DNA from 2 places in the Isoptericola sp. F-RaC21 genome. Region 1 is predicted to be linked to the other one. Evidence: predicted binding sites of a transcription regulator. Region 1 holds the regulator's gene; the other holds the start of a gene.
The links. Region 1 encodes LexA, which represses DNA repair genes until DNA is damaged. Its sites were predicted from a motif close to TCGAACANNTGTTCGA; they were not measured.
Positions count from the first base shown of each region.

Region 2: the regulator LexA is predicted to act here: its motif matches at 2,089-2,104, upstream of AAG589_RS19630 (HNH endonuclease signature motif containing protein).

Region 1 covers NZ_JBCFYX010000002.1:1,003,211-1,007,515, forward strand. Annotated here, with positions in the region: gene AAG589_RS10035 (ATP-dependent DNA helicase) at 1-261, shown strand, start outside; gene AAG589_RS10040 (L-lactate dehydrogenase) at 272-1,231, shown strand; gene lexA (transcriptional repressor LexA) at 1,245-2,060, opposite strand; gene AAG589_RS10050 (LysM peptidoglycan-binding domain-containing protein) at 2,308-2,646, shown strand; gene nrdR (transcriptional regulator NrdR) at 2,749-3,306, shown strand; gene AAG589_RS10060 (DUF5302 domain-containing protein) at 3,437-3,616, shown strand; gene serA (phosphoglycerate dehydrogenase) at 3,688-4,305, opposite strand, start outside.
Region 2 covers NZ_JBCFYX010000005.1:303,691-307,995, reverse strand. Annotated here, with positions in the region: gene AAG589_RS19645 (YidH family protein) at 1-135, opposite strand, end outside; gene AAG589_RS19640 (isocitrate lyase/PEP mutase family protein) at 134-919, shown strand; gene AAG589_RS19635 (S66 family peptidase) at 940-1,977, opposite strand; gene AAG589_RS19630 (HNH endonuclease signature motif containing protein) at 2,147-3,580, shown strand; gene AAG589_RS19625 (MazG-like family protein) at 3,732-3,932, opposite strand; gene AAG589_RS19620 (response regulator transcription factor) at 3,960-4,305, opposite strand, start outside.

The sequences.
Region 1 (4,305 bases):
AAGGCGGCGCGGGCCCGGTCGGTGGAGCAGGCGGGCGGCAACGGCTTCATGCAGGTCTCGGCCACGCATGCCGCGCTGCTGCTGGCGCAGGGAGCAGGGCGGCTGGTGCGCACGGGGGAGGACCGCGGCGTCGTGGCCGTCCTCGACCCCCGGCTCGCGACGGCGCGGTACGGGTCGTTCCTCACCCGCTCCATGCCGGACTTCTGGCCGACCACGGACGGCGAGCTCGTCCGCGCTGCGCTCCGGCGTCTCGACACCTAGCGTGGGGGCCGTGGACGAGACACGCAGGACGACCAAGCTCGCGATCGTCGGGGCGGGAGCGGTGGGTTCCACCCTCGCGTACGCGGCACTGGCCCGGGGCGCGGCGCGGTCCGTCGCCCTCCTGGACGTCAACCGGGCGAAGGTGGAGGCGGAGGTCCTCGACCTGCGGCACGGGGGCATGTTCATCCCGCAGGCGGAGATCGAGGGCTCGGACGACGTCGAGGTCTGCCGCGGCGCCGACATCGTGGCGGTGACGGCCGGGGCCAAGCAGAAGCCCGGGCAGAGCCGCCTCGACCTGGCCGAGGCGACGGTCGGCCTCACCCGGTCGATCCTGCCGGGGCTCCTGGAGGTCGCCCCCGACGCGGTGTACCTCATGGTCACCAACCCGGTGGACGTCGTCACGTACGCGGCGCAGGAGATCAGCGGCCTGCCCCGCGGCCGGGTGTTCGGCAGCGGCACCGTCCTGGACTCCTCGAGGCTGCGTGACGCGCTGGCCCGGCACTGCGGGGTCGCCGTGGGGAACGTGCACGCGAACATCGCCGGCGAGCACGGCGACTCGGAGATCGTGCTGTGGAGCTCCGCCACGATCGCCGGCGTGCCGCTCCTGGACTGGCGCCCGTTCCGGGGGCGTCCGCCGCTGGACGAGCCCGCCCGGCACCAGATCGCCACCGACGTCGTCGAGTCGGCCTACCGGGTCATCGCCGGGAAGGGGGCGACGAACTACGCCGTCGGCCTGGCGGCGACCCGGATCATCGAGGCGGTGCTCAACGACGAGCACCGGGTGATGAACGTGTCGTCACGCCTGGACGACTTCTACGGCATCAGCGACGTCTGCCTGTCCGTGCCCTCGCTCGTCGACCGCCGCGGCGTGGCGGAGACCATCGACACCCCGCTCTCGGACGAGGAGATCGCCGGCCTGCGCGCGTCGGCCGACGGCATGCGCGCCGTGCAGGCCCGGCTCGGCCTCTGACGGGCCCGAACCGTCAGAGGCTGCGGAGCACGGCGACGACCCGCCCGAGCACCTGCGCCTCGTCGCCCGGGATGGGGGAGTAGGCGGCGTTCTGCGGCAGCAGCCAGGTGTGCCCGTCGGCCTGCTTGAACGTCTTGACCGTGGCCTCGCCGTCGATCATCGCGGCGACGACCTCGCCGTTCTCGGCCACGGGCTGGCTGCGCACGACCACCCAGTCGCCGTCGCAGATCGCGGCGTCGACCATCGAGTCGCCCGCGACCTTGAGGAGGAAGAGGTCGCCGTCGCCGACGACCTGCCGGGGGAGCGGGAACACGTCCTCGACGACCTGCTCGGCGAGGATCGGGCCGCCGGCGGCGATCCGGCCGACCAGAGGGACGTAGGACGGTGCCTCCGCCGGCTGTGCGTCCGACGCGGCGACCGAGCCGGCGACGAACCCGGTCGCGCCGCCCTCGGGGCCGGCCTCGCCCGCCGCCGGGGTCTCGGGATCGACCACCTCGATCGCTCGCGGCCGGTTCGGGTCGCGGCGCAGGTAGCCCTTGCGCTCGAGGGTGGTGAGCTGGTGCTTGACCGACGACGGGCTCGCCAGGCCGACGGCCTCGCCGATCTCGCGCATCGTCGGCGGGTAGCCGCGCGCCTCGACCGAGGTGCGGATGGTCTCGAGCACGCGCCGCTGACGCGGCGTGAGGCGGTCGGCCGACGGCGACAGCTCGCTCACCGATGCCAGCGCGGTCGTCGAGCTCCCCGCCGTGTCCTGGGGGGTCTCGTCCTGGGTCGACCACGGCGTCGCCGCCGTCGTGGACGCCGGGGCCTGGTCCCGTCCGCTGGTCATCGCGTTCTCCGTCCTCCAGGGGCGCGGCCCGCGGGCGGGCCGATGAAATCCGACAAACCTTCCATCGCGCTGTCGGCCACTCTAGGCCAGTTCGGGGCCGACATCAAACATCTGTTCGATCAGGCCTCGACCGTGTCGCCCCGACGTGGTACACCTAGTACAGCAGTTCGACGTACAGGTGTTCGACGAACGGGTGTTCGACGAGGCGGCTCGCCTCGCGCGGCGCCACGGGACCGGAGGCAGGACGATGCAGAACGCGCACAGCACCAGCGACGCCCGCGGCTTCCTCGGCCTCGGGGGGCTCCGGCTCACCCGTAGGGGCCGGGTCGTGATCGCGGCGCTCGTCCTTCTCGTGCTCGTGGGCGCGGGGCTCGTCGGCCAGCGCGCCGTGGCCGAGGCGCCGGGCGCGGGCGTGGAGGTCCGGCTCCAGACGGTGGCGCCGGGCGACACGCTCTGGCAGTACGCGCAGTCGGTGCGCGGTGCGGGCGAGGACCTGCGCGACGTCGTCGCCGAGCTGCGCGAGCTCAACGACCTGCCGACGGCCGAGCTCCAGGCCGGCCAGGTGGTGCTGCTCCCGCAGGAGTGACGGCGTGCCGCCGCGGTGGATCCTGCTTGCGCGGACGGTCGCCCGCCGCTTACCTTGACGGGCAGCCGGGCGCCGGTCCGGAGCCGAGCGCAGGAGACCAGGATGCACTGCCCGTTCTGCCGCCACGCGGACTCGCGAGTCATCGACTCGCGCACGTCCGACGACGGCTCGTCCATCCGTCGTCGGCGCCAGTGCCCCGCGTGCCAGCGTCGGTTCACCACGATCGAGACGGCCAGCCTGTCGGTCGCCAAGCGGTCCGGGGTGACGGAGCCGTTCAGCAGGGACAAGGTCGTGGCCGGGGTACGCAAGGCGTGCCAGGGCAGGCCCGTGAGCTCCGACGACCTCGCCGTCCTCGCCCAGAAGGTCGAGGAGACCCTCCGCGCGTCCGGTCGCCCCGAGATCGAGGCGAACGAGGTGGGGCTGGCGATCCTGGGTCCGCTGCGCGAGCTGGACGAGGTCGCCTACCTGCGGTTCGCGAGCGTGTACCAGTCGTTCGAGTCCCTCGAGGACTTCGAGACGGCGATCACGTCGCTGCGGGCGGAGCGCGAGGCGCGCGCGGCATCGGCGGAGGGCGAGACCGGTGGGCCCGACGGCTCCGGAGAGGTCGGCGAGGACACGGTCGAGGAGCCCGCGACCGCAGGCCGGGGCGCCGCGGACTGAGCGGGCGCCGCGCCTGGTCCGTGCGAAATGCCTTGGCGCGGCGGAGGCCGCCGGGGCATGCTGGACGGCACCAGGTGCTGCGCGATCCTCTGCGCCAGCACACACCCCGACGGACGACGAGGTGACCGCGATGACGGACGACTCCAAGGCAAAGCCCTCCGAGGACACGAAGGCGCGCTTCCGGGAGGCGTTGGAGAAGAAGAACGCCGCCAGCCACCCGACCGCCGGCAAGGACGGCAACACCGGCCAGGTGCACGGCTCGGAGACCTCCGGGCCGGTGCAGAAGATGTTCCGCCGCAAGTCGGGCTGAGCGCAGGCGTGCGAAGGGCGGCCCCGGGAGTCCGGGGCCGCCCTTGGTGCGTCCGTGGCGCGGGTGCCGCGTCAGCCGGCCGCAGGGCCGGGCGGGAACTCGGGTCGCTCGAACGCGTCGCGGATGCGCAGGCGGATGGTCGAGTCCATCGCCTGCAGCTTGGCCGACGCGCCACGGTGCGTGACGTCCGAGATGTCGGTCACCACGTAGCCGATCTCGCCGCGCGTGGCGAGCGTCTGCGCCTCGATGTTGGCACCGTGGTCGGCGAACACCTGGTTCACGCGCGCGAGCACGCCGGGCACGTTGCGGTGCAGCAGCATGATGCGCCCGACGCCCGTCTGCGCGAGCTGCAGGTTCGGGAGGTTCACGGACAGCGTGGTCGACCCGGTCGCCACGAAGTCGCGCAGCTTCTTCGAGACGAACTCGCCGATCGCCTCCTGGGCCTCCTCCGTCGAGCCGCCCACGTGGGGCGTCAGGATGACGTTCGGCAGGCCGCGCAGGGGCGACGTGAAGCCGTCGCCGCGCTTCTTGGGCTCGGTCGGGAACACGTCCACGGCGGCGCCGCCGAGGTGGCCGGAGAGGATGTGCTCGCGCAGCGCCTCGACGTCCACGACGAAGCCGCGCGAGAGGTTGAGGAAGATCGCGCCGGGCTTCATCCCCGCGAACAGCTCCGCCCCGAAAAGGCCGGC
Region 2 (4,305 bases), on a different contig from region 1:
CCGCGGGTCGGGCTCCGTGCCCCTCTCGTAGACCCAGCGGGGGAAGCGTTCGCGGCTCACGAGGCCCGAGCCTAGCCAGCGCCGGCCGCGCGGGCGCGGGCGGGCGTCGGACGCGGTGGCTAGCGTCGGCGTCATGTCCGCCCCCTTCCGCGCCCTCCACCGCCCCGGCGACCCGCTCCTGCTCCCGAACGCGTGGGACGCCGGCTCCGCGCGGATCCTCGCCGCCCTCGGCTTCGCCGCGGTCGCGACGACGAGCAGCGGGTTCGCCGCGACGCTCGGCCGGCGCGACGGCGCCGTCACGCGCGACGAGGCGCTCGCGCACGCCGCCGCGCTCGTGGCCGCCGTCGACGTCCCCGTGAGCGCGGACCTGGAGAACGGCTTCGCGGACTCCCCCGCCGACGTCGCGCGCACGGTCGCGGACGCCGTCGCGGCCGGGCTGGCCGGCTGCTCGATCGAGGACGCCACGGGCCGCGACGACCACCCCGTCTACGACCGCGCCCTCGCCGTCGAGCGCGTCGCCGCCGCGGCCGAGGCCTCCGGCGACCTGGTGCTCACGGCCCGCTGCGAGAACCACCTGTTCGGCCGCGACGACCTCGCCGACACCATCTCGCGCCTGCAGGCCTACCAGGAGGCCGGGGCGGACGTGCTCTACGCGCCGGGGCTGCGCGACGTCGCCGCGGTCGCGACCGTCTGCCGCGAGGTCGACCGGCCCGTCAACGCGCTGCTCCTCGCGGGCGGGCCCACGCCCGCCGAGCTCGCCGACGCCGGGGTGGCGCGGATCTCCGTCGGCGGCACGTTCGCGTGGAACGCCCTGTCCGCGCTGGTCGACGCCGCCCGCGAGCTCCAGGCCGGCGGGGTCGGGTTCCTCGAGCGCACCGGCCCCGCCCGCGACGTCATGCCGCGGGCGTTCCGGGGCTGACGGACCGGGCCGGCAGGCGGCTACGGCGCCAGCCGCTGGGTGATCACCGACTCCTCCGGCCCGTGCTGCACGCGCGCGAGCGCGCCGTTGACCAGCGCGAGGTACGGCGGCACGTGGCCGCACTCGACGTCCGCAAGCACCGGAACCCCGAGGCCGCCCAGCGCGTCGCGGACGGCGTCGTGCTGGGTGAAGCCCTCGACGTCCGGCGCGTGCGTGCGGCTCACCAGCACCGCGTTCGCGGCGTCGAACCAGCCCGCGTGCCGCATCGCCCACAGGGCCCGTGCGACGTCGGTCGCGCCCCACTCGCACACGTCCAGGGAGACGACCAGCCCCTCGGGGCCGTGCTCGGCGGCGAACCGCGGCACGTCGCCGTACGGCGTGCCGGCGAGGAACGACACGGTCTCCACGCAGCCGCCGAACAGCCTGCCGGTGACGTCGACCGGCGCGTCGGGGTGCGTGCAGTCGAGCCGCCGCCACGAGCCCTCGGTGTCGAGGGTCCACGTCGAGACCTCGGGCTCGTTCTCGTAGTCGTCCCAGCCGGACGACCGGTACCGGCGCGGGGAGCGCTGCACCACCTCCGCCCCCACCGGCGCGGCGGCGACGTCCCACCAGCCCAGCAGACCGTCCGGCACGTCGTACGGCGTGTCCATGAGGTTCTGCCCGTGCAGCGTCGCGACGCCGGTGCGCAGCGTGAGCGGCAGCTGGACGGTCGAGACGTCCGAGAAGCCCACCAGCCACGTCGGGTCGGCCGCCAGCGCGTCCCAGTCGAGCCGGGCCAGCAGGTCGATCGCGAGCTCCCCGCCCCACGGCGGCACGACGGCGCGCACCGCCGGGTCGGTGAGCATCGCGGTGAGCTCGGCCGCGCGCACGGCCGCGGGGCCGGCGACGACCCCGTCGGTCGTGGCCGTCTCGCCGACGCGCACCTCGAAGCCCTTCGCGCGCACGACGTCCGCGGCGTGGCGCAGCCGGCCCTGGAGACGGGGCGCGACGCCAGCGGACGGCGCGGTCACGCCGACGGCGTCGCCGGGGCGCAGAGGGCGGGGGTAGCGGATCGTCATGGCCGGACTGTGCCCGAACGCGACCGTCGCGGGCAACGGGATTCGGGGGCCTCCCGCGGTTGTCCACAGGCGGCCGTCGGGCCTGGTGCGGGGGCTCGGTCTTCGCTAGGGTCGAACACATGTTCGAGCACCTGCTCGAGCCGCGACCTGGACGAGGGGGTGACGACGGATGTCCGCTGCGGTGCTCGAGAGCGCGCTCGACGAACTGCCCGTCGTCACCACGCCGTGGGACGACGTGCTCTCCCCGGCCGGCCCGACGACGGTGCACGACGTCTCGGCGGCGCTCGACGACGCGGAACGGATCCAGGAGCGCATCAACGCCCTGGAGGGCGAGAAGCTCCTCGCCGTGGAGCGCGCACGTCGCGCGGCCGTGCGCTGCGAGCCCGACCTGCTGGCGGGCGAACAGCTCCGCGTGCTGCGCGCCGGTACCGACCGGCGGCACGAGCTGGCGCGCCGGGCGTTCGTGGCGGACGTCGCGACCACGCTGCACGTGAGCGAGCAGCAGGCGGACCACGTCGTCGAGACCGCGCGCACCCTCACCTCCTCCGGGGCCGCCACCCTCGCCGAGCTCCGCCGCGGCCGGATCGGCGCCCGGCACGCGACGGCGATGGCCGACGTCCTCGCCGACCTCCCCGACGCCCAGGCCCGGGCCGCCGTGCAGGCCGAGGCCCTCCCGCGCGCGGCCACGTCGACGCTGGCCCAGTTCCGCACCTGCCTGCGCCGCGCCCGCGACCGCGCGCACCCCGAGCCCTTCACCCTGCGCCACGCCAAGGCCGCGGCCAAGCGCGCCGTGTTCGTCGACCCGGCGGCCGACGGCATGGCGTGGCTCAGCGCCCTGCTGCCCGCCACCACCGCCCACGCCGCGCTCGACCGCCTGACCATCGCCGGGCGCACCGCGCGCGAGGCCGGGGATCCGCGCACCCTGTCCCAGCTCCGCGCCGACGCGTGCGCCGCCCTCCTGCTCGCCGGTGCCGAGGGTCGGCCGGCCGAGCCCCTCGAGGGCGAGGCCACCGAGACGACGCCCGCCGTGCCCGACCTCGCCGACCACGCCCGACGGATCACCCCGCGCGTGCAGGTCACGGTGCCGGTGCTGGCGCTCCTGGGCCGCACCGACGAGCCGGCCGAGCTGGCGGGGCACGGCCCGATCGACCCGGCCGTCGCCGCCTTCCTGACCGCCGAGGCGCCGTCCCTGCGGCGGTTGCTCGTGGACCCGATGACGGGCGAGGTCCTGGGCGCCGATCCCGGCACCTACACCGTCCCGACGGCCCTGCGGGCGTACCTGCGCGCCCGCGACGACGGCTGCCGCTTTCCTGGCTGCACCCGCCCGGCCGAGCGGTGCGACATCGACCACACCGTCGCGTGGGCCGACGGCGGACGCACCGTCGCGGACAACCTGGCTCACCTCTGCCGCCGCCACCACACGGTCAAGCACGAGACGCGCTGGCAGGCACGGCAGGACCCCGACGGCACGCTCGTCTGGACCTCACCGACGGGACGCGTCTCGCGCGACCCCGTCGCCGATCCCGTCGACCTCACCGGCCGCGAGCTGGTCCCCCCGGCCCATGCAGACACCGGGCCCGACGACGGCGACCCGCCGTTCTGAACCGCTCAGCGCACTGATCACCCGTCCGAGAGAGACCGCCCTCGGCCCGGAGCAAGTGGCCACGTTCGCGCGGCATTGCTCCATGTCTTCGTGGCCGCCGCTTCCGTCAGATCGACGCCTGTGGTGTTCGCGAGGGCGCAGAGGTTCCAGATCATTCGAAGATCTCCATCCCGAGCGCAGCCCTCGCGGTCTCGACGTCACCTTCCTCGGCGGACTGCAGCGCCCGCACGGCGTCGGCCACCTCCCCGACTTCGGACATGACGTGCAGCATCCGTGCCGCGGGATCGCTCTGGTCCCATCCGTGGGTGGTGCTGAGCTGGCGGGCGTTCTCGCAGATCTCGTCGAGCGTCATGTCACGGGACGCTAGCCCCGCCCACCCTCAGAGCATCCCGCGCTCGCGGGCGACGGCGGCGGCCTCGGTGCGCGACTGGGTGCCCAGCTTGGTGTTGATGTGCGCCAGGTGGGACTTCACGGTCGCGACGGACACGAACAGCTCGCGCGCGATGGCGTCGTTCGACCGGCCCGCGGCGACGAGGCGCAGCACCTCGAGCTCGCGGGCGCTGAGGTTCTCGCCCGGCGACCGCATGCGCCCGAGCAGGCGGCGCTGCACGTCGGCGCCGAGGATGACCTCGCCGGCGGCGGCGGAGCGGATGGCACGGGCCAGCTCCTCGGTGGGCGCGTCCTTGAGCAGGTAGCCGGTGGCCCCGGCCTCGACGGCGGCGAGG